3 regions of the Lentzea sp. NPDC005914 genome follow, and region 3 is predicted to be linked to each of the others. Evidence: riboswitches for the same ligand, from Rfam matches in the RefSeq annotation. Region 3 holds a riboswitch; each other region holds the start of a gene.
What was found. A riboswitch is a leader RNA that binds a small molecule or an ion and turns the genes downstream of it on or off. The one in region 3 is predicted to bind cobalamin.

Region 1 (7,321 bases), on a different contig from region 3:
CCCGTACGCGTACCCGCCCCACACCGCGTAGACCTCGGCGATGTCCGACGAGTCGCGCCAGTTGCGGCTGTCGATCAACGGCAGCACGCCCGCACCGTACGCGCCCGGCTTGGAGCCGAAGATCCGCAGCGTGGCCCTGCGCTGGTCGCCGTGCTCTTCCAGGTCCCGCAAAGTGTGCGCCCGCACGAAGTTCTGCCCCGCGGGCTCGTCCAGGTTCGCCACGAGCTGCACGGCGTCGTCCAAAAGGGACACGACGTGCGGGAACGCGTCGCGGAAGAACCCGGAGATCCGGACCGTCACGTCGATGCGCGGCCTTTCCAGCTCCTCCAGCGCAATGACCTCGAGCCCTGTGACGCGACGGGACTGGTCGTCCCACACCGGTCGCACGCCCAGCAGCGCGAACACCTCGGCGATGTCGTCACCGGCCGTGCGCATCGCCGACGTGCCCCACACCGACAGGCCGACCGAGGGCGGCCACTCGCCGTCGTTCTCTTCGCGGTACCTGGCGAGCAGTGAGTCCGCCATCGCCTGGCCGGTCTCCCACGCGAGCCGCGACGGGATGGCCTTCGGGTCGACCGAGTAGAAGTTCCGGCCGGTCGGCAGCACGTTCACCAAGCCGCGCAACGGCGAACCCGACGGGCCGGCCGGGATGTACCCGCCGTCCAACGCGTGCAGCACGTTCGTCATCTCGTCCGTGGTGCGGGCGAGCCTGGGCACGACCTCGACGGCCGCGAACTCCAGGATCTTCTGCACGTCAACAGAGTCGTGCAGGGTCTTCGCGACCTCACGGTTCCAGCCCGCGTCCTCCATCGCCTGGACGAGCGCGCGAGCCTGTTCCTCAACGGCGTCAACGTCTTCGCGCGTGGTGGTCGTGAGCCCGAGCGCCTCCCGCAGGCCCGGCAGCGCGGCGACCTGACCGCCCCACATCTGCCGCGCCTGCAGCATCGCGAGCACGAGGTTGACCCGCACCGACCCGGTCGGCGCCTCGCCGAGGATGTGCAGGCCGTCGCGGATCTGCACGTCCTTGACCTCGCACAGCCACCCGTCGACGTGCAGGATGAACTCGTCGAACTCGGCCTCGTGCGGCCGGTCCTCCAAGCCCAGGTCGTGGTCGAGCTTCGCGGCCTGGATCAACGTCCAGATCTGCGCGCGGATCGCCGGCAGCTTCGCCGGGTCCATCGCGGAGATGTTGCCGTACTCGTCGAGCAACTGCTCCAGCCGCGCGATGTCGCCGTAGCTGTCCGCGCGGGCCATCGGCGGCACCAGGTGGTCGACCAACGTCGCGTGCGCGCGCCGCTTGGCCTGCGTGCCTTCGCCCGGGTCGTTGACGAGGAACGGGTACACCAGCGGCAGATCGCCGAGCGCCGCGTCCGTGCCGCACGACGCCGACATGCCGACGGTCTTGCCGGGCAACCACTCCAGGTTGCCGTGCTTGCCGACGTGCACCACCGCGTCCGCGCCGAACGACGACTCGATCCACCGGTATGCCGCGAGATAGTGGTGCGACGGCGGCAGGTCCGGGTCGTGGTAGATCGCGATGGGGTTCTCGCCGAACCCGCGCGGCGGCTGCACGATCACGACGACGTTGCCCGACTCCAGCGCCGCCAGCACGATCTCGCCGTCCTTGGACTTCGAGTGGTCGACGAACAACGAGCCGGGCGCCTCGCCCCAGTGCTCCTGCATCGACTCGCGGAAGTCGTCCGGCAGCGTCTCGTAGAACTCGCGGTAGTCCGCCGCGGCGATGCGCACGGGGTTGCTCTCGAACTGCTCCTGCGTCAGCCAGTCCGCGTCCTGGCCGCCGGCCGCGATCAACGCGTGGATCAACGCGTCGCCGTCCTGCTCCTGCACGCCCGGCAGCTCGTCGCCGATGTCGTAGCCGTGGTCTTCCATGGCTTTGAGCAGCCGGACCGTGGACGCGGGGGTGTCGAGGCCGACCGCGTTGCCGATCCTCGAGTGTTTGGTCGGGTAGGCCGACAGCATCACCGCGATCTTGCGGTCCTTGGTGGGGATGTGGCGCAGCTTCCCGTGCCGGACCGCGATTCCGGCGACCCGCAGCGCGCGTTCGGGATCCGCCACGTAGACGGTGAGCCCGTCCTCGTCGATCTCCTTGAACGAGAACGGAACCGTGATGATCCGCCCGTCGAACTCGGGGATCGCCACCTGCGTCGCGGTGTCCAACGGGGACAGTCCGTCGTCGTTCTCGTCCCACGACTCACGGCTCGACGTCAGGCACAACCCCTGCAGGATCGGCACGTCCAGCGCCGCCAGGGCCCCGACGTCCCACGCGTCGTCGTCCCCACCAGCGGACGCCTTCGCGGGGTTCGTGCCACCCGCTGCCAGCACCGTGACGATCAGCGCGTCGGCCTTCCCGAGCGTCTCCAGCAGCTCAGGTTCCGCCGTGCGCAACGACGAGCAGTAGACCGGCAGCGGTTTCCCGCCCTTGGCCTCGATCGCGTCGCACAACGCGTGCACGAACGCCGTGTTCCCCGCGACGTGATGCGCCCGGTAGTAGAGCACCGCGACGGTCGGGCCTTGTGCGCTGCCTTCCCGCTCCAGCACACCCCAGGTGGGCGTGGCTGCGGGCGGCGCGAACCCGTGCCCGGTCAGCAGAATCGTGTCTTCGAGGAACTTGTGCAGCTCGGCGAGATTCGCGGGCCCACCGTGCGCGAGGTAGAGGTGCGCCTCGGCACACACCCCGCCGGGCACCGTCGACAGCTCCATCAGCGCGGCGTCCGGTTGCTGCTCACCGCCCAGCACCACCACGGGCAACCCGCTGGCCAGCAGCCAGTCGAGCCCTTCCTCCCACATCCGGCGCCCACCCAGAATGCGCACCACCACGAGGCTGACCCCGTCGATCAACGCGGGCAGGTCGTCGGCCGTGAGCCGCGCGGGGTTGCCGAGGCGGTACTCGGCTCCACTCGCCCGAGCCGACAGCAGGTCGGTGTCAGAGGTCGACAGCAGCAGGATCACGCAGGCTCCATCCCTCGTGGGGTCCTCGCCCCAGGTTGCGGGTGACAGGCGAAGCGGAGTTCCTGACTCCCAGCGTCCGCTGGTCACAGTGGCGGGACCGCGCCGGACTCACACCGGCTTCCTCCTGCGCTTCGTCGTTCGGGCTCACCCTAACCGGCGGGTTACAGTCCGACCTATGCGTAGTCACCCGGATGCCTGCCCCGGCGCCGTCGAGCTGCACGCCGCGGCCGACGGCGGCCTCGCGCGCATCCGGGTTCCGGGCGGCACGCTTTCGGCAGCGCAGTGGGACGTGATCCGGGTTGCTTCGATGGATCTCGGCGACGGCACGCTGGAACTCACTTCGCGCGCGAACCTCCAGATCAGAGGCCTCGCGGACGGCGTCGAACTAGGTGCGCGCCTACGTGCGGCGGGCCTGCTGCCCTCGGACACCCACGAACGCATCCGCAACATCATCGCCGCGCCCCTGGAGGACAACCAGCCGCTGGTAGACGCCCTGGACGCCGCCCTGTGCGCGGACCAGGAACTGGCTGGTCTGCCAGGCCGTTTCCTGGTGACGGTCGGAGCGCCGGTCAGCGGCCTCGGGGGCGACTTCGGGCTGGTAGCAGGCACGGCCGGCACTTCTGCCCCGACCGCCCTCCTGCTCGCCGGCCGCGACACCGGCATCCGCGTCGACGACCCCGTTGACGCGCTCCTGACCGCCGCACGCCTGTTCCAGCAGCTGCGCGGCCCCGCCTGGCGCCTGTCCGAAGTGGACGACGGTGTGCGAAAGATCACCGAGCACTTCGGCACCGCCGACGCCCCGCGCATCACCCCGGCTGTGACGCCTGTCGCACCTTCGCCGACCACCCCTGGCGTGCCGCTGGGTCGCCTCGACGCGCACCTGCTCCCCGGCGTTCCGGTCCGGCTGACCCCGTGGCGTGGCTTGGTCGTGCCCGCTGGCACCGACACGACGGGCCTGATCACCGACCCAGCGTCCCCCTGGCACGGCGTGAGCGCTTGTGCCGGCCGCCCCGGTTGCGCCAAGTCGTTGTCCGACGTCCGTGCCGATGCGCGCGCTTGGGTTGAGGCGTCACACGACACAAACGCTTCACACCACACACACGCGCCCGGCCGGGTACCCCCAGTTTCAATTCTAGGCAGCGGGTCTGACAGTCCCGGCAGGTCCGACAGTCGCGGCACGTCCGAACGTCCCGGCACGTCCGACAGTCACGGCACGTCCGACAGTCGCGGCAGGTCCGAACGTCCCGGCAGGTCAGACACTCCCGGCGCGGTTCACTGGTCGGGCTGTGGGCGCCGATGCGGCCGCCCGGCGGGCGATGTGATCGAGTTCGTCGCGACCGGCGACGGCTACGAGGAGATCAGGTGACGGAGTACATCAAGGACGGCGCGGAGATCTACCGCCGGTCCTTCGCCACTATTCGCGCGGAATCGGACCTCACCAGGTTCCCCGAGGACGTCGCGAAAGTCGTCGTCCGCATGATCCACGCGTGCGGCATGACCGATCTCCCGAACGACGTCGCCTTCTCCCCCAACGTCGTCCGCGACGCCCGCGAAGCACTGCGCAGTGGTGCCCCGATCCTGTGCGACGCCAACATGGTCGCGTCCGGCGTCACCCGCCGCCGTCTGCCCAAGGACAACGAAGTCCTGTGCTACCTCCAGGACCCGCGCACCCCGGACCTCGCCAAGACCATCGGCAACACCCGCAGCGCAGCCGCCTTGGAACTCCTCCAAGACCGCTTCGAAGGTGCCGTCATCGCCGTCGGCAACGCCCCCACGGCGCTGTTCCACCTGATCGACCTGATCGCCAAGGGCGCCCCGCGACCGGCCGCCGTCCTGGGCATCCCGGTGGGCTTCATCGGCGCGGCGGAGTCCAAGGAAGCTTTGGCCGCAACGGACCTGGAGCACCTCGTGGTGCACGGCCGGCGCGGCGGCAGCGCCATGACGGCGGCGGCCATCAACGCGATCGCGAGCGAGGAAGAATGACGGGCAAGCTCTACGGCGTCGGACTGGGTCCTGGCGACCCGGAACTCGTGACGGTCAAGGCCGCACGACTCATCGGAGAAGCCGACGTGGTCGCCTTCCACAGCGCCCGCCACGGCCGCAGCGTCGCGAAAACCATTGCGGAGCCCTACTTTCGCGAAGGCCAGATCCTCGAACAGCTCATCTACCCGGTGACGACCGAGGACACGGACGACTACCAGGGCGAGATCGACCAGTTCTACGAGGAGGCGGCCGCACGACTCGCCGCGCACCTCGACGCAGGCCGCGACGTGGTCGTCCTCGCCGCGGGCGACCCGTTCTTCTACGGCTCCTACATGCACATGCACAAACGCCTGGCCGACCGCTACGAATGGGAAGTCGTCCCGGGCGTGACGTCAGTCAGCGGCGCCAGTGCCGTCCTCGGCACCCCGCTGGTGGAACGCGACGAGGTCCTCACGATCCTCCCCGGCACCCTCCCCTCGGCCGAGCTCGCCGCCCGGCTCGCCGACACCGACTCGGCCGCGATTCTCAAGCTGGGCCGCACCTTCGGCAACGTCAAGCAGGCCCTGCACGACGCCGGCCGCCTCGACAACGCCTGGTACGTCGAGCGAGCCACCACAGGTCGTCAGAAAACCTCGCCCCTGGCCGAGGTCGACCCCGACTCGGTCCCGTACTTCTCCCTGGCCCTGCTCCCCAGCCACTCCAAGCCCGCACGCGCCAAGGGCGAAGTCGTCGTCATCGGCCTCGGCCCCGGCAAGAGCGGCTGGCTCACCCCGGAAGCGCGCCAGGAGATCGAAGCCGCGGACGACCTCGTCGGCTACACCACCTACCTCGGCCGCGTCCCGGACCGGCCCGGCCAGACCAAGCACGCCTCGCACAACCAGGTCGAGTCGGAACGAGCGGCGTTCGCCCTCGACCTGGCGCGCAAGGGCAAGCGGGTGGCCGTCATCTCCTCCGGCGACCCCGGCGTGTTCGCCATGGCCACCGCAGTGCTGGAAGTGGCCGCGGAAACCCAGGACGTGCCGGTCAAGGTCATCCCTGGCGTCACCGCGGCGAACGCCGTGGCGGCCAAGGCAGGTGCCCCGCTCGGCCACGACTACGCGGTGATCTCGTTGAGCGACAGGCTCAAGCCGTGGGACGTCATCGAAGAACGCCTGACCGCCACCGCCAAGGCAGACCTCGTGATCGCCATCTACAACCCGGCGTCCAAGGCCCGCACCCACCAGGTCCAGGAGATGCGCGACCTGCTCCTCAAGCATCGCGCGCCGGAAACCCCGGTGGTCGTCGGCCGGGATGTCGGCGGCCCCGAGGAAGAGATCCGCATCGGAACGCTCGGCGCGCTCGACCCGGACACGATCGACATGCGCTGCCTGCTGATCATCGGCTCGTCGCAGACCATCGTGACGGACGCGGGCGTGGTCTTCACGCCCCGGCGGTATCCAACCAGCTGACCGCCTCGTCGACGGTCGCCACCGTCGAAGCGGGCGGTAGCGGCGGTCGACGTACGATCACCACCGGAATCCCGAGCTGCTGTGCTGCTTCGAGCTTCGCCGACGTCATCGACCCACCGCTGTCCTTGGTGACCAGCACGTCGATCGACCGCGACCGCATCAGCGAGAGCTCACCGTCCACAGTGAACGGACCGCGCGACAGCAGCACCTCGATCCGGTGCGGCATGGGCGGTTCCGGCGGCTCGACCATCCGGGCGAGAAACCACTGCGGACACGAGGCGAACTCCGCGAGATCCTGGCGCCCGGTGGTCAGAAACACCCGTGAGCCAGGCAGATCCCGCGCCGCATCGGCAACGCTGTCGACCCACCGCCAGCCCTCGACAGCCGCGAACCCAGGCCGCCGCAGAATCAGAAACGGCACCCCGACCTGCGTGCAGGCTTCGAAAGCATTGGCCGTGATCTGCCGCGCGAACGGATGCGTGGCATCGACAACAGCGTGAATGTCGTTGTCCTGCAACCACGAAGCCAGCCCGGCGACCCCGCCGAACCCGCCGACCCGGACCTCACCGACCGGAAGCCGGGGCGAACTCACCCTCCCCGCCAGCGAAGAGATCGCGGGAACGCGGGCAGCCAGCTCGCGCGCTTCCCCCGTCCCTCCCAGAATCAGGATCATCGAACGCGCGTGGCCGAGTACAGGTGGCTGTCCGGGAACTGCGTGGCCCCCAGCGTCCGTCCCACGATGATCACCGCGGTCCGCTTGATCCCGGCCGCCTCGACCTGGGCGGCGATGTCGTCCAACGTCCCGCGCAACACGACCTCGTCCGCACGGGACGCATAGGCCACCACCGCGACAGGACAGTCCAGCCCGTAGTTCGGCACCAACTCCGCGACCACGTCGGAAATTCGCTGCACAGCCAGGT
Region 2 (7,321 bases), 210 kb from region 3:
CGGAAGCACCCGACGACCACGCCGTTGGTCCGGCAGTTCTCGGCCCACTGGAACGCCTGCTCCGGCGACGGAGCCCGCACGCTCACCACGGCGGCCGTCGGCGTGCTCACCTGAAAACCGGCTTCCTTGAGCCGGTTCGACAGGTCGTGCGCCACGGCCAGCGCGCGCGAGGGACGGTCCGGCTCCTCGCGCAGGATCTTGATCGCCGCGAGGGCCGCCGCCGCGCTCGAAGGTGCGAGCCCGGTGTCGAAGATGAACGTGCGCGCGGTGTCGATCAGGTGCTTGATCACCCGGCTCGGCCCGAGCACCGCACCACCCTGCGCGCCCAGCGACTTGCTCAGCGTCAGAGTCGTGATGACGTCCGGCGCCTTGATGATGCCCGCCTCGGCGACCGCACCTCGTCCTCCGGGCCCGACGACACCGAGCCCGTGCGCGTCGTCGACCACGAGCGCGGCACCGGTGGCGCGGCAGGCCTCGTGCAGCTCGTTCAAAGGCGCGATGTCGCCGTCGACGGAGAACACCGAGTCCGTGACCACGATCGCGCGTCGCTTGCCGCGGGTCTCCAGAGCGTGCCGGACCTTGCCGACGTCGCAATGGTCCGCGACGACCACGTCCGCCTTGGACAGCCGCGTGCCGTCGATCAGCGACGCGTGGATGTGCTGGTCGGCGACGATCGCCGTGCCGGGGCCGGACAACGCCGTGACCGCGGCGAGGTTCGCCAGGTAGCCGCTGCTGAACACCAGCGCCGACTGCGAGCCGCAGAAGTTCGCGAGCTCGTACTCCAGTTCGGCGTGCAGTTCCGTCGACCCCGTGACCAGGCGTGACCCCGTGGAGCCCGCACCCCACTTCAACGTGGCGGCGGCCGCGGCACCGGCGACGCGCTTGTCCTTCGCGAGCCCGAGGTAGTCGTTGCTGGCGAGGTCGAGGTCCGTCGAGTCCGAGGTGCGCGGCCGGAGACGGCGGGTCAGACCCGCCTTGGCCCTCGCTTCAGAACGGACGTCGATCCAGTCGAACGTGGACTCACCACCACTGGAAATCGCCTCAGTTGTGCTCACGGTCACCGCCAGAGTCTCCCATCCGCCGACTAGCGTGCCGCTCGTGGACCTGTTCACCTTCACGCGCGCCGAACTCACCTCGCCGGTGCAGTTCTGCGACGGCCGCTGGGTGGTGTCGGGTTACGACGACGTGCGCGCGATCCTCGCCGATCCTGTCACCTACCTGCCCGACAACGCCCTGACCGCCGTCACGCCGGTCGCGCCGGCCGCGTTGCGCGCCCTGGTGAGGGCCCGTTTCTCGCTGCCGCCGACGCTCGCGAACAACGGTTCCGAGTCCCACGCCGGCCTGCGCAGACTCGTCGCGTCGTTCTTCACGCCGGTTCGGGTCGCCGCCGCGGAGCCTCGCATCCGTGAGCTCGTTTTGGAACGCCTGGGTGGCACGGATCTCGTGCACGACCTGGCCTGGGACACGCCCGCCATCGTGCTGATGGACCTCCTCGGCCTGGAGAACGTCGACATCCCGACGCTCAAGCGCTGGAGCACGGGTTCCCTGGAGTTCTTCTGGGGCAACATCTCCACCGAACGCCAGCTGGAGCTCGTCGACGACGTCGGCGACTTCCACCAGTGGCTGATCAAGCGTTACCACGCACGGGACGGCGAGCTCTTCGAAGCACTGGCCGACGCCGGTGTGTCCGCCGAGGACTCCGCCGGCCTCTGCTACTTCCTGCTGATCGCGGGCCAGGAGACGACGACTCAGTTGCTGTCCACGGCGTTGCGTCGTGCGCTGCAGGACCGCGCGTTGTGGGCACGTCTGGGCGTGCCGGGTGTCGCGGAGTCGTTCGTGGAGGACGTGCTGCGGACCGACACGCCCGTGGTGACCTGGCGGCGGCTGACTGCTCGTGAGGTCGTGCTGTCCGGTGTTCGCGTTCCTGCCGGTGCGGAGCTCGTGTTGTTGTTGAGCGGCAAGGAGAACGACCCCAGGCACCTCGCGTTCGGCTACGGCCGCCACTTCTGTCTCGGCGCCGGTCTGGCTCGGTTGGAGACCGCGGTGACGTTGCGGACCGTGGCGGAGCACGAGCCGTCGTTGCACCTGGTCGGTGAGGATCCGCAGTGGCTGAACCTGCTGTCGTTCCGCGCGCCGAAGTCGGTGGCCGTGAGTCGCTGACCTGAGGTTTGATGCTCGGGTGATGAATCGTCAGCTCTCGGGAACCCGCAAGAAGACGCTGCTGGAGAGGCTCGGCCCCGTGCCGGACGTCGACCCCGACCGGTACGGCGACGGCGGCCCGGTGGGCGCGCTGGAGGCGCGGGTCGCGCAGTTGCTGGGCACCGAGGCCGCGTTGTTCGTGCCGACCGGGACCATGGCGCAGCAGATCGCGCTGAAGTGCTGGGCCGACCGCACGCACAACCCGATCGTGGCGATGCATCCGCAGGCGCACCCGCTCAACCACGAGGACGACGCGCTGACCGTGCTGTCCGGTCTCCGTCCGATCAAGGTGCGCAACTCCGAGGTCGCGACCTGTCCTGAGCCGTTCGGGACGCTGCTGCTGGAGGTGCCGGACCGCGAAGCCGGGTTCATCCTGCCGACCTGGGACGAGCTGACCGAGACGGTGGACGCCGCCCGTGAACGGGACGCGGTCGTGCACCTCGACGGCGCGCGGCTGTGGGAGAGCACGTTCGGCCTGGGCAAGCCGCTGGCCGAGATCGCCGGCCTGTTCGACTCGGTCTACGTGTCGTTCTACAAGTCGCTGGAGGGAGTCTCCGGCGCGGCACTCGCGGGCAGCCAGGACTTCGTCGACCAGGCTCGGGTGTGGCGGCACCGCTACGGCGGCATGCTGTTCCAGCAGTGGCCAGCGGCGCTTTCGGCGTTGCACGGCCTCGACACCGTCCTGCCGAAGCTCGGCACGTACGTCGAGCACGCCAAGGTCGTGGCGGCGGCGATGGGCCTGCCGGAACCGCACACCCACCAGTTCGCGCTGCACCTGCCCGGCGATCCGAAGCACCTGACCGAGGTCAGCGGCAAGTTCCTCGGCAACTTCTGGCGGGACGGCACGCTCGCGAAGAACGAGGTCACGATCGCCGAGCCCGCGCTGGAGTGGACGGCGGACGAGGTCGAGGAGGCGTGGGCGCACTTCCAGAGCCTGCTCTGAGCGATGTCGCTCACCTGGCTGTTGGTCCCGCAGGTGCGAAATGCGACGATGCCGGGGCTGTGAGGGGAGTGCGAGGAAGCCGGTGCGAATCCGGCGCCGTCCCGCGACTGTGACCGGTCCTGGAGAGACCGGGAGTCAGGAACTCGACCCCCTCTTCGATCAACCGGCCACGGGCGTGGACACCCGAGGAAGGACTTCGCCGAGCATGTACCCCTTTTCGGCCGTCGTCGGACATGACGATCTCCGGCTCGCCCTGCTGCTGAACGCCGTGCACCCCGGCATCGGCGGCGTTCTCGTCCGCGGCGAGAAGGGGACCGCGAAGTCGACCATCGTGCGTGCCCTGGCCGCACTCCTCCCGGAGCTGGACGTCTCGCGGAACTGTCGCTTCGGGTGCGTTCCCGGCAGCACCGACTGCCCCGACGCGCCCCACGAAGGCAGCGAACGACGGCCAGCCAAGCTCGTCGAACTGCCGGTCGGCGCCACCGAGGACCGCCTGGTCGGCTCGCTCGACCTGGAGAAGGCCCTGACCGAGGGCGTGCGGGCGTTCCAGCCGGGTCTGCTCGCCACCGCGCACCGGGGCGTGCTCTACGTCGACGAGGTCAACCTGCTGCACGACCACCTCGTCGACCTGTTGCTCGACGCCGCCGCGATGGGCCGTGCGCACGTGGAACGCGAAGGCGTCTCGGTGTCGCACCCGTCCCAGTTCCTTCTGGTCGGCACGATGAACCCCGAGGAGGGCGAGCTCCGGCCTCAGCTGCTCGACCGGTTCGGGCTCACGGTCTCGGTCAAGGCGTCGCGGGACGTGGCCACCCGGTACGAGGTGATCAAGCGCCGGCTCGGCTACGAGAACGACCCCGGGTCGTTCACCTCCTTCTGGGCGCACCACGACGCCCAGCTCAAGCAGCAGATCATCGACGCGCGGGCCAAGCTGCCCCGTGTGTCCCTTCCGGACGGTGAGGTGCGCAGGATCGCCGCTGTCTGCGCGGCTTTCGAGGTCGACGGCATGCGCGCGGACCTCGTCGTCGCCCGCACCGCCACCGCCCACGCGGCCTGGCGGGGCGCCGACGAGGTCGAGGAGCAGGACGTCGAGGCCGCCGTGCGGCTCGCCCTGCCGCACCGGCGCCGGCGCGACCCGTTCGACGAGCCCGGCATCGAGGAGCAGCAGCTCGAGGACGCCATGCGCGAGGCAGCCGAGCACGCCGAGGAACCCGGCGACGGCCCCGACGACGACGGTCCCGGCGGCGGCGAGCTGCCCGAACCGCAGGAAGGCCCCCAGGGCAACGGGAACGCGCCCAACGACCGTCCGGCTCCGGAACCCGCTCCGGCGTTCAAGGCGAGGCTCCTGGAAGTCCCCGGCGTCGGAGAAGGCGCGCCGGGCAAGCGTTCCAGGGCCCGCGCCCGCACCGGCAGGATCGTCCGTTCGTCCAAAGTGGACGGCAGTGGCCTGCACCTCGTCGACACGCTCCTGAACGCCGCGCCGCACCAGCACGAACGCGGCCGCACCAGCCCCGGTCTCATCCTCGCCGCGTCAGACCTGCGCAAGGCGGTGCGAGAGGGCAAGGAGTCCAACCTCATCCTGTTCGTGGTCGACGCCTCGGGCTCGATGGCCGCACGCCAGCGCATGTCTGCGGTGAGCGGCGCGGTCGTCTCGCTGCTCCGCGACGCCTACCAGCGCCGCGACAAGGTCGGCGTGATCACGTTCCGCGGCAGCAGCGCCGAAGTCGCTTTGCCCCCAACGACTTCCGTGGACGCCGCCGCGACCCGTCTCAAGAAGATGCGCACCGGTGGCCGGACCCCGCTGGCCGACGGCATCCTCAAGACCCACAAGATCCTCGAGATCGAACGGCTCAGGGAACCGCAGAAGCGCCCGCTGGTGGTGCTGCTGACCGACGGCCGAGCCACGTCGTCCGGACTCGGCGGCGATCCGACCAAGGACGCGCTCAAAGCGGCCGGGCTGCTCGAACAGACCGCGGTGGTCGTCGTCGACTGCGAACAGGGCCACATCCGCCTGGGGCTCGCCCAGAAGATCGCCGAGGCCCTGAAGGGCGCCTGCGTCCGCCTCGACCAGCTCAGCGCCGACCACCTCGCCGGCGTAGTCCGCGCCGCGTAAGGAGAAACCCAAGTGCCACAGGGACAGCCCACCGAGGTGCCGAAGGACGGCCTGACGACGCGGCAGCGTCGCAACCGGCCGCTGCTCATGCTGCACACCGGTGAGATGAAGGGGAAGTCGACGTCGGCGTTCGGCATGGCGTTGCGCGGCTGGAACCAGGGCTGGGACATCGGCGTGTTCCAGTTCGTGAAGTCCGCCAAGTGGAAGGTCGGCGAGGAGTCCGCGTTCAAGGCGCTCGGCAGGCTGCACGACGAGACCGGCGAGGGCGGCGCCGTCGAGTGGCACAAGATGGGCGAGGGCTGGTCCTGGACCCGCAAGCAGGGCACCGAGGACGACCACGCCGCGGCCGCGAAGGAAGGCTGGGAGGAGATCGCCCGCCGCCTTCGTTCGGAACGGCACGGCTTCTACGTCCTCGACGAGTTCACCTACCCGCTGCACTGGGGCTGGATCGACGTGGACGAGGTGGTGGACGCGCTGGCCAACCGTCCCGGCCACCAGCACGTCGTGATCACCGGTCGGTACGCGCCCGAGAAGTTGATCGCCGCCGCCGACCTCGTGGTGGAGATGACCAAGGTCAAGCACCCGATGGACGCCGGGCAGAAGGGCCAGCGGGGGATCGAGTGGTGAACAGGCTGGTCGTCGCGGCCCCGGCCTCGGGCAGCGGCAAGACCACGGTCGCGACGGGCCTCATGGCCGCGCTGCGCCGCGCCGGGTCGCGGGTCGCGCCGTTCAAGGTCGGCCCCGACTACATCGACCCCGGCTACCACTCGCTGGCCACCAACCGGCCGGGCCGCAACCTCGACCCGGTCCTCGTCGGAGAACAGCGGATCCCGGGTCTGTTCGCGCACGGGTCCAAGGGCTGCGACATCGCGGTCGTCGAAGGCGTCATGGGCCTGTTCGACGGTCGCGTCGACACCGCGGGCGTCGGCTCGACCGCGCACGTCGCCAAGCTGATCAACGCCCCGGTGCTGTTCGTGGTGGACGCGCGAGGCCAAAGCCGGTCACTGGCGGCGCTGCTGCACGGCTTCCGCGGCTACGACCCGACGGTCCGGCTCGGCGGCGTGATCCTCAACCAGGTCGGTTCGGAACGCCACGAGCAGGTCCTCAGATCCGCGTGCGACGAGGTCGGTCTGGACGTGCTCGGCGTGTTGCCGAGAGATCCCCAGTTCTCTTTGCCCTCAAGGCATCTGGGCCTCGTCACGGCTGCGGAGCACGGCTCGGAGGCGGTGCGGGCCGTGGACGCGATCGCCGCCGCGGTCGCCCAGCACGTCGACCTCGACGCGGTGCGGAGACTCGCGTCGTCGGTGCCCGCGATGGCCGTCGCGGCGTGGGAACCGAAGGTCGAACCGGTCGCGGACGAGCCGCTGGTCGCGGTCGCGGGCGGAGCGGCTTTCACGTTCGGCTACGCGGAACACGTCGAGGTGCTCAGAGCGGCGGGCGCGGCGGTGGCCGTCGTCGATCCGCTCAACGACGAAGATCTTCCGGAGGGCACCGCGGGCCTCGTGCTGCCCGGCGGTTTCCCGGAGCAGCACGCGGAAGCTTTGTCAGCCAACGCAAAGTTGCGCGGGGCCGTCGCGCGGTTCGCTCGATCGGGTGCGCCTGTGCACGCCGAGTGCGGAGGCCTGCTGTACCTCGCGAGATCGCTCGACGGGCACCCGATGTGCGGCGTGCTCGACGCCGAGGGGGTCATGACCTCGAAGCTGACCTTGGGCTACCGGGACGCCGTCGCGGCGGCGAGCTCACCGCTGCACCCGCCCGGCAGCCGCGTGACCGGCCACGAGTTCCACCGGACGCAGCTGTCCACACCGCACTCGACCCCGCCCGCGTGGCACTGGCGCGGCGTCGACTCCCGGCCCGTCGCAGAGGGTTTCGTGGCCGGGGGAGTGCACGCGTCGTACCTCCACACGCACCCCGCCGGTGATCCGGAAGCCGTAGCCCGGTTCGTGCGGGCCTGCCACCCGTTCGTGGCCGGAGTGGCAGACGGTACGGTCTTCGCTCAAGCCAAAGTCCGAACCCCTGTGGAGCTGTCGTGACGACGACCGGTCGGGTTTCCTTCGTCGGTGCCGGTC
Region 3 (7,321 bases):
CGCCTCGGCCTGACCGCTGCGCCACGTGTTCGAGGCGACGGAGTGGTCGTCGATGGCCACAGCCCGTTCGCCCAGGCGCACCGCCTCGGCCGGGTCCCCGCGCAACGCCGTGATCCAGCAGCCGAAGGTCAGCACCGTGACGCGGAGCTCGTCGCTGTCGGTCAGCTCGGCCGTCTCCATGCCGTCCTCGAAGCAGTTCGCCGCCTCCGCCAGCTCGCCGACGTAGGCGTGCACCATCCCGCGGATCGCGGTCAGCACTGCGATCGCGTGCGTCTGTCCACTCGCGCGGGCGAGCCGCAGACCTCGGCCGACATGCCTGCCCGCCGCCGTGAGCCGGTCGGCGGAGGCTTCGGCCCAGCCCAGCCAGAAGACCGCGTCGATGTCGCGGACCAGGTCGCCGTCCGGCAGCCCGTCGACGAGCGCCGCCGCCTCGTCCAGCCGGTCCGCCCGCAGGTCGACGAGGGTCGCGACCGACAGCGCCATGGCCAGCAGGGTGGGATCCCCTGCGTCCCGTGCGGCCGTGATCACCTCGGTGATTTCGTCACGGCCTGGTGCACGCTCCCGTTCGACGCTGCGGCCCGCGAGGAGCGCGACCTGCAGCACCGCCGCCGAATGAGCATCCGTGTCCGCGATCCGCCGCCACTCGCCGCGCAGCATCGCCGTGGCCTCGGTGTAGCGCCCGAGGAGCCGTTCCACGGTCGCGCAGGCCCGCACCGTCCGCGCCCGTGCGGCCGTCAGTTCGACCGGCAGGAGCCGCAGCACCTCGTGCATCGTCTCGCTGGCCTGCCGCAGATCTCCCGTGGCACCGAGTGCCTGGGCCAGCCGCCCGAGCAGGAGAAGTCGTTGCGGCGTGGCCGACTCCGCGTCGGGGAGCAACCTGATGGCCGCCCGCAGGAAGTGCGCCGCCGTCGCGGGCGTGGAGTGCATCGTCGCCTCGGCTGCCTCGCCGAGCACCGCGACGGCGTCGAGATCGCCTCGGGCGGCGGACCGCTCCACGTGCCGGGCGAACTCGGCGGGAGGCGCCCCACGGCGTCGCAACGCCGCCGCTGCCCTGCCGTGTGCCTGGAGCCGCCAGCCCGGACCCGCGTCCTGGTAGGCGACGCTGCGCACGAGCGGGTGGCGGTAGCGGAACCGGCCGGTGGCGACGTCCAGCCGCACCAGGTCGCGGTCGGCGAGCCGGTCGAGATCGGTGAGCACCGACTCCGGTGCCAGCGTCGCGGTTTCGGCGAGAGAGCCGGCGTCGAAGTCGTCCCCGACGACCGCGGCCGCATGGGCGACGACCCGTTCCCGCGGCGTCAACGCGGCCAGTTCGGCGGCGAGCACCGCGTGGACGGCGACCGGCAGGCCGTTCGCGTCGGCCCGTACCAGCGCCTCCAGGTAGAAAGGATTTCCCGCGCCCGCCCGGTGGATCTCCTCGCGCCGGGACCGGCCGAGCTCGGCGGGCAGGAGCAGGTCGGCGTCCGCCAGAGCCAGCGGCGCGAGCTCCAGCAGTTCGGCCACACCGTCGGCCGCGGCGCGCGACAACGCGTGCCACAGGCGGGACGAGGTCTGCCGGGATCTGCTCGCCAGCGCGAGGAGCAGCCGCCCCCGTGGTGGGTGCCGCAGCAGGAAGTCGAGCAGTTCCACCGAACCCTCGTCCGCCCAGTGCAGGTCGTCGAGCACGAGCACCAGCCCGCACGGTTCGACGAGCAACTCCAGCAGTGCGCGGACGGCCCTGTGCAACCGGTACCGCTCCGCGTCCACCAGGTCCGCCGGGCCGTCCGCGGGGATCGCGGGGAAGATCGTCGCGAGCAACCCGAGCCGTTCGGGACCGAGCACGGCGAGCCTGTCCGGTTCCAGCCGCGCGAGGTGGTCGTCGAGTGCGGTGACGAACACCCCGAACGGCACGTGCGACTCGAACTCCGCCGCGCGTGCGCCGCGGACCGTCCACCCCGTCGCGAGCGTCGTCAGTTCCGCCAGCAGCCTGCTCTTGCCGATTCCCGGTTCACCGGTGACCACGACGCACCGGGCGCCGTCCGCTGCCAGCAGTCTGCGCAGGACGGCGAGCTCTCGCGCCCGGCCGGGTAACTCAGCCATACCTGGGTGGACCTGCCTTCCGGTCGCCGGCCGGAACCTCGCTGCCGAGGCTCGGGTTAGCATGCGTGGGTCGTGCGTGGGGGAAGTCCGGTCGAAGTCCGGCGCTGACCCGCAACGGTAGGCCCTCCGGCGAGAGGGCGAGCCCGAATACCCGCACACGGCAGACCAAAGCAACTCTCCTGCCGTGGACTGCGGGAAGGGAACAAGTGATCGGGAAGATCAGCGCGCTCGTCGGCGTGCTCGCCGTCAGCGTTGTCGCGGGCGTTTCGCTCGGCCCCGTCAGCATCCCGTTCGGCCAGACCGCCGAACTGCTGCACGCCGCCATCACCGGCGGGGTGATCTCCGCCGCCGACGCCGGGCAGTACCACATCGTCTGGGACATCCGGCTGCCTCGCGTGCTGCTGGCCGCGGTCGTCGGCGCGGGCCTCGCCACCGTGGGCGTGGCGATGCAGGCGATGGTGCGCAACGCGCTCGCGGACCCGTACGTGCTCGGCATCTCGTCGGGCGCCAGCGTGGGTGCGATCGCGGTCGCCACGCTCGGGGTGCTGCCCTCGCTCGGCGTGTACGCGATGTCGGTCGGCGCGTTCACGACGGCGCTGGGTGCGAGCGTGCTCGTCTACCTCACCGCGCGCACGAACCGGGGCCTCGCGCCGCTCAAGCTGGTGCTGACCGGCACCGCGCTCGGCTACGGGTTCTCCGCGATCGCGATGCTCCTCGTCTTCCAGGCACCGCGGGGAGACGCCTCCCGCGCCGCGATGCTGTGGCTGCTCGGCAGTCTCGGTGGCGCGAGCTGGCAGTCGTTGCCGGTAGCGGCGTTCGTCACCGCGGGCGGCATCGTCCATCTGCTGACGAAGGCCCGGCCGCTCAACGCGCTCGCGATGGGCGACGAGACCGCGACCACGCTCGGGGTGCCGGTGCAACGCCTGCGCACGCACCTGTTCCTGGTCACCGCGGCCATGACCGGCGTGCTGGTGGCGGTCAGCGGCGCGGTCGGGTTCGTCGGGCTGATGTTGCCGCACCTCACGCGCATGGTCGTGGGAGCCGATCACCGCAAGGTGCTGCCGCTGGTGCCGCTCGCGGGTGCCAGCTTCCTGGTCTGGGTCGACGTCGCCGCGCGCATGCTGGCGGCGCCCGAAGAGCTTCCGCTGGGCGTGATCACGGCCGCGCTCGGCGTGCCCTGCTTCGTGTTCCTCATGCGCCGCAAGGCCTACGTCTTCGGGGGACGCTGATGCTGGTCGAGCTCGACGGCCTGACCGTCAAGGGCATCGTCGACGACATCAGTCTCCGCGCCGAGAACGAGGTCGCCGGCATCATCGGCCCCAACGGCAGCGGCAAGTCGACGACGCTGCGCTGCGTGTACCGGGCGTTGAAGCCCACCTCCGGTGCCGTGCTCGTCGACGGCGAGAACGTCCACAAGCGACAGAACCTCGCCGTGGACCTCGCCGCGCTCACCCAGGAGTCGCAGGTCGAGTTCGACTTCACGGTCGCCGAGGTCGTGGAGATGGGCAGGCTGCCGCACGAGCGCGATCCCGCGAAGGACGCGCGGGTCTGCGCCGAGGCACTGGCCACAGTGGACGCGGCTCATCTCGCGGCCAGGAGCTTCCTGACCCTGTCCGGTGGCGAGCGGCAGCGCGTGCTCATCGCTCGCGCGCTCGCTCAGGAACCGAACGTGCTCGTGCTCGACGAGCCGACGAACCACCTCGACATCCGCCACCAGCTCGACGTGCTGCGGCTGGCCCGCACGCTGGGCAGGACCGTTCTGACCGTGCTGCACGACCTCAACCTCGCCGCGTCCTACTGCGACCGGCTGTACGTGCTCGACGAGGGACGGCTCGTGGCGGGCGGCACCCCGCACGACGTGCTCACGCCGGAGCTGATCGCCAAGGTCTTCCACGTCACCGCGCACGTGGTTCCCCATCCCACCACGGGAGTGCCCCAGCTCCTGTTCGACCAGGAGGTCACCCCTTGAGAATCGCACTCGCCACGGCAGCGCTGCTGCTCGTCTCCGGCTGCGGTGCCACGGTCGCGCAGGACACCTCCGCGTCCGACCCGGTGACGGTGAAGAACTGCGGCCAGTACGTCACCTACGACAAGGTGCCGTCCAAAGTGGTCACCAACGACACCGGCATCACCGAGCTGATGTTCGCGCTGGGCCTCAGGGACCGGATGGCCGGGTACGTGGTCGACGGCATCGACACCGTCGACGTCCGCACGTCACCGTGGAAGACGGACTTCGAGAGCGCGAAGCACCTGTCCGACAAGATCTCCAAGGAGGTCGTGCAGGGCGCGAACGCCGATCTCGTCCTCGCCGGCTGGAACTACGGCTTCAGCGAGAGCACCGGCTTCACCCCGGACGCGTTGAAGCAGATCGGAATCCCGACGTACCAGCTGACCGAGGCGTGCCGCAACGGCACCGGCAAGCAGCGCGGCATCATGCCCGCGCTCGACGCGTTGTACACGGACCTGCGCAACCTCGGGAAGATCTTCCGGGTCGAGGCGAAGGCCGAGGAGCTCATCAGGTCCTACGAGGCTCAGATCGAGAACGCGGGCAAGCTGATGGCCGGCAGGCCGCGGCCCAACGTGTTCCTCTACGACAGCGGCCAGGACCAGCCGTTCACGTCCGGGAAGAACGCGGCGCCGCAGGACGTGATCTCCAAGGCCGGCGGCGACAACATCTTCGCCGACCTCGACGACAGCTGGGCCACGGTGAACTGGGAGACGGTCGTGCAGCGCGACCCGGACGTCGTGCTGATCGTGGACTACGCGGACGGGCAGGCGAACACGCCCGCGCAGAAGCAGGCGTTCCTGGAGGGCTTCGCGGGCCTCGCGAACTCGCCCGCGATCAGGAACAAGCGGTTCTTCGCGCTTCCATACGCCGCACTGGTGGAGTCGCCGCGCAACCCGGCGTCGATCGAGGCGTTCGCGAAGTACCTGTCACAGGCGTGAATCCAGTACTGAGAGGCGTGCGCCAGTACTCACCGTGACCAGATAGTGGGAGATTTCCTCCCGGCGCTTGGTACGCCGTGCTGAGCTGTGGCAGCATCCGCGTCATGGTTCAGCACGTCGCCATCATTATTGACGAGCGCGTCGGGTAGTTGCCGCCCCTGGCACCCGACGCGCAGACCTCTCGCATCCCGCGGGGGGTCTTTTTGTTTGCCCGGATGAGGAGATGACCCCGATGGCCGGCCCGAGCGACGAGTTCCACGTCTACGACACGACGTTGCGCGATGGCGCACAACGTGAGGGCATTTCGTACTCCGTCACGGACAAGCTCGCGGTCGCGCGGCTGCTGGACGGTCTCGGCGTCGGGTTCATCGAGGGCGGCTGGCCCGGTGCCATGCCCAAGGACACGGAGTTCTTCGCGCGGGCGGCGGCAGGGGACCTGGAGCTCAAGCACGCCAAGCTGGTCGCGTTCGGCGCGACTCGCAAGGCGGGGGTCAAGGTCGAGGAGGACCCGCAGGTCAAGGCGCTGCTGGACTCCCAGGCGCCGGTGGTCACGCTGGTGGCCAAGTCGGACCTGCGGCACATCGAACGGGCGTTGCGCACCGACACCGGCGAGAACCTCAAGATGGTGCGCGACACCGTGAAGTACCTGAAGGACCACGGAAGGCGCGTCTTCCTCGACGCCGAGCACTTCTTCGACGGCTACGCGTTCTCCCCGGACACCTCGCTTCGCGTGCTGGAGTCCGCTGTGGAGGGTGGCGCGGACGTCGTTGTGCTGTGCGACACGAACGGCGGCCAGCTGCCGCTGGGTCTCGCCGAGACGGTCGCGGAGATCGTCGGGAAGACCGGTTTCCGAGTAGGAATCCACTGCCAGGACGACACGTCCTGCGCCGTGGCGAACACCCTCGCGGCCGTTCAGGCGGGCGCGACGCACGTTCAGTGCACCGCCAATGGTTATGGCGAGCGAGCAGGCAACGCCGACCTGTTCGCCGTCGTGGGAAACCTCGTGACCAAGCTCGGCATGGACGTGCTCCCGACCGGGGCACTGGCCGAGCTCACCCGTGTCTCCCATGCGTTGGCCGAGATCGCGAACATCGCACCCGACACCCACCAGGCCTATGTCGGGTCGTCAGCATTCGCTCACAAGGCGGGTCTGCACGCGAGCGCGATCAAGGTGGATCCGGAGCTGTACAACCACATCGATCCGGACACCGTCGGCAACGACATGCGGGTGCTGGTCACCGAGATGGCCGGTCGGGCGAGCATCGAACTCAAGGGACGTGAGTTCGGACTCGACCTGACCGGCCGGTCAGCCGAAGTGGGAAGCGCTCTCGCTCGGGTCAAGGAGCTGGAGGCGAAGGGCTGGTCGTTCGAGGCGGCCGACGCGTCGATGGAGCTGCTGCTGCGCAACGAGCTGTCCGAACTGGACACTCCGCCCTTCACGCTGGAGTCGTACCGGGTGGTGCTGGATCACCGCTCGGACGGCGAGATCGTGTCCGAGGCCACGGTCAAGGTGCACGTGGCGGGGGAGCGGGTCATCGCGACCGCCGAGGGGAACGGCCCGGTGCACGCCCTGGACGCCGCCCTGCGCAAGGCGTTGCTGCCGCATCTGTCCTGGTTGGACACTGTGGAGCTGGCCGACTACAAGGTGCGCATCCTCACCGAGCACCCCGGGACGGACGCCGTCACGCGCGTGCTGGTGGAGTCCACGGACGGTGAGCGCGAGTGGACCACTGTGGGTGTGCACGGAAACATCGTCGAGGCCTCCTGGCTAGCACTGTGTGACGCCTTGGTGCACAAGTCGATGCGCTCCAAGCCCGTCTAAGGTGTAGTACGTGCGTATCGCCCGAATAGCTCACCCTCAAGGCGTAGCTTTTGTCGCCGTTCACGGCGAAGAGGCTGCGGAGATCGCCGAACACCCCTTCGGCACGCCCACCTTCACCGGCCGGAAGTGGCCGTTGGCCGACGTCAGGCTGCTGGCGCCGATCCTGCCCACCAAGATCATCGGCATCGGCCGCAACTACGCCGACCACGCCGCTGAGCTGGGCAACGAGGTCCCGGCCGAGCCGTTGGTCTTCCTCAAGCCCAACACCTCGGTGATCGGCCCGAACGTCGAGATCAAGATCCCCGCGGCGTCCGAGCGGGTCGACTTCGAGGGCGAGCTGGCCGTCATCATCGGCCAGCCGTGCCGCGACGTCTCGAAGGCCAAGGCGATGAGCGTGGTGATGGGGTACACCATCGCCAACGATGTCACCGCCCGCGACCTGCAGAAGAAGGACGTGCAGTTCACTCGCGCCAAGGG

Region 1: linked by a shared signal. The riboswitch ahead of cobN (cobaltochelatase subunit CobN) and the one ahead of ABZ345_RS11365 (iron ABC transporter permease) in region 3 are both predicted to bind cobalamin.
Region 2: linked by a shared signal. The riboswitch ahead of ABZ345_RS10365 (putative cobaltochelatase) and the one ahead of ABZ345_RS11365 (iron ABC transporter permease) in region 3 are both predicted to bind cobalamin.

What each region holds. Positions count from the first base shown of each region.
Region 1 is NZ_JBEXVQ010000040.1:39,441-46,761, reverse strand. Features, by position in the region: gene cobN (cobaltochelatase subunit CobN) at 1-2,970, opposite strand, end outside; cobalamin riboswitch at 3,005-3,137, opposite strand; gene ABZ345_RS39040 (hypothetical protein) at 3,146-4,336, shown strand; gene ABZ345_RS39035 (precorrin-8X methylmutase) at 4,333-4,953, shown strand; gene ABZ345_RS39030 (precorrin-2 C(20)-methyltransferase) at 4,950-6,401, shown strand; gene ABZ345_RS39025 (cobalt-precorrin-6A reductase) at 6,373-7,074, opposite strand; gene cobM (precorrin-4 C(11)-methyltransferase) at 7,071-7,321, opposite strand, start outside.
Region 2 is NZ_JBEXVQ010000006.1:105,510-112,830, reverse strand. Features, by position in the region: gene ABZ345_RS10380 (8-amino-7-oxononanoate synthase) at 1-1,055, opposite strand, end outside; gene ABZ345_RS10375 (hypothetical protein) at 1,099-2,160, shown strand; gene ABZ345_RS10370 (beta-eliminating lyase-related protein) at 2,183-3,142, shown strand; cobalamin riboswitch at 3,172-3,308, shown strand; gene ABZ345_RS10365 (putative cobaltochelatase) at 3,348-5,252, shown strand; gene cobO (cob(I)yrinic acid a,c-diamide adenosyltransferase) at 5,265-5,879, shown strand; gene ABZ345_RS10355 (cobyrinate a,c-diamide synthase) at 5,873-7,285, shown strand; gene ABZ345_RS10350 (SAM-dependent methyltransferase) at 7,282-7,321, shown strand, end outside.
Region 3 is NZ_JBEXVQ010000006.1:310,713-318,033, reverse strand. Features, by position in the region: gene ABZ345_RS11370 (LuxR family transcriptional regulator) at 1-2,076, opposite strand, end outside; cobalamin riboswitch at 2,127-2,250, shown strand; gene ABZ345_RS11365 (iron ABC transporter permease) at 2,283-3,305, shown strand; gene ABZ345_RS11360 (ABC transporter ATP-binding protein) at 3,305-4,045, shown strand; gene ABZ345_RS11355 (ABC transporter substrate-binding protein) at 4,042-5,022, shown strand; gene cimA (citramalate synthase) at 5,246-6,844, shown strand; gene ABZ345_RS11345 (fumarylacetoacetate hydrolase family protein) at 6,855-7,321, shown strand, end outside.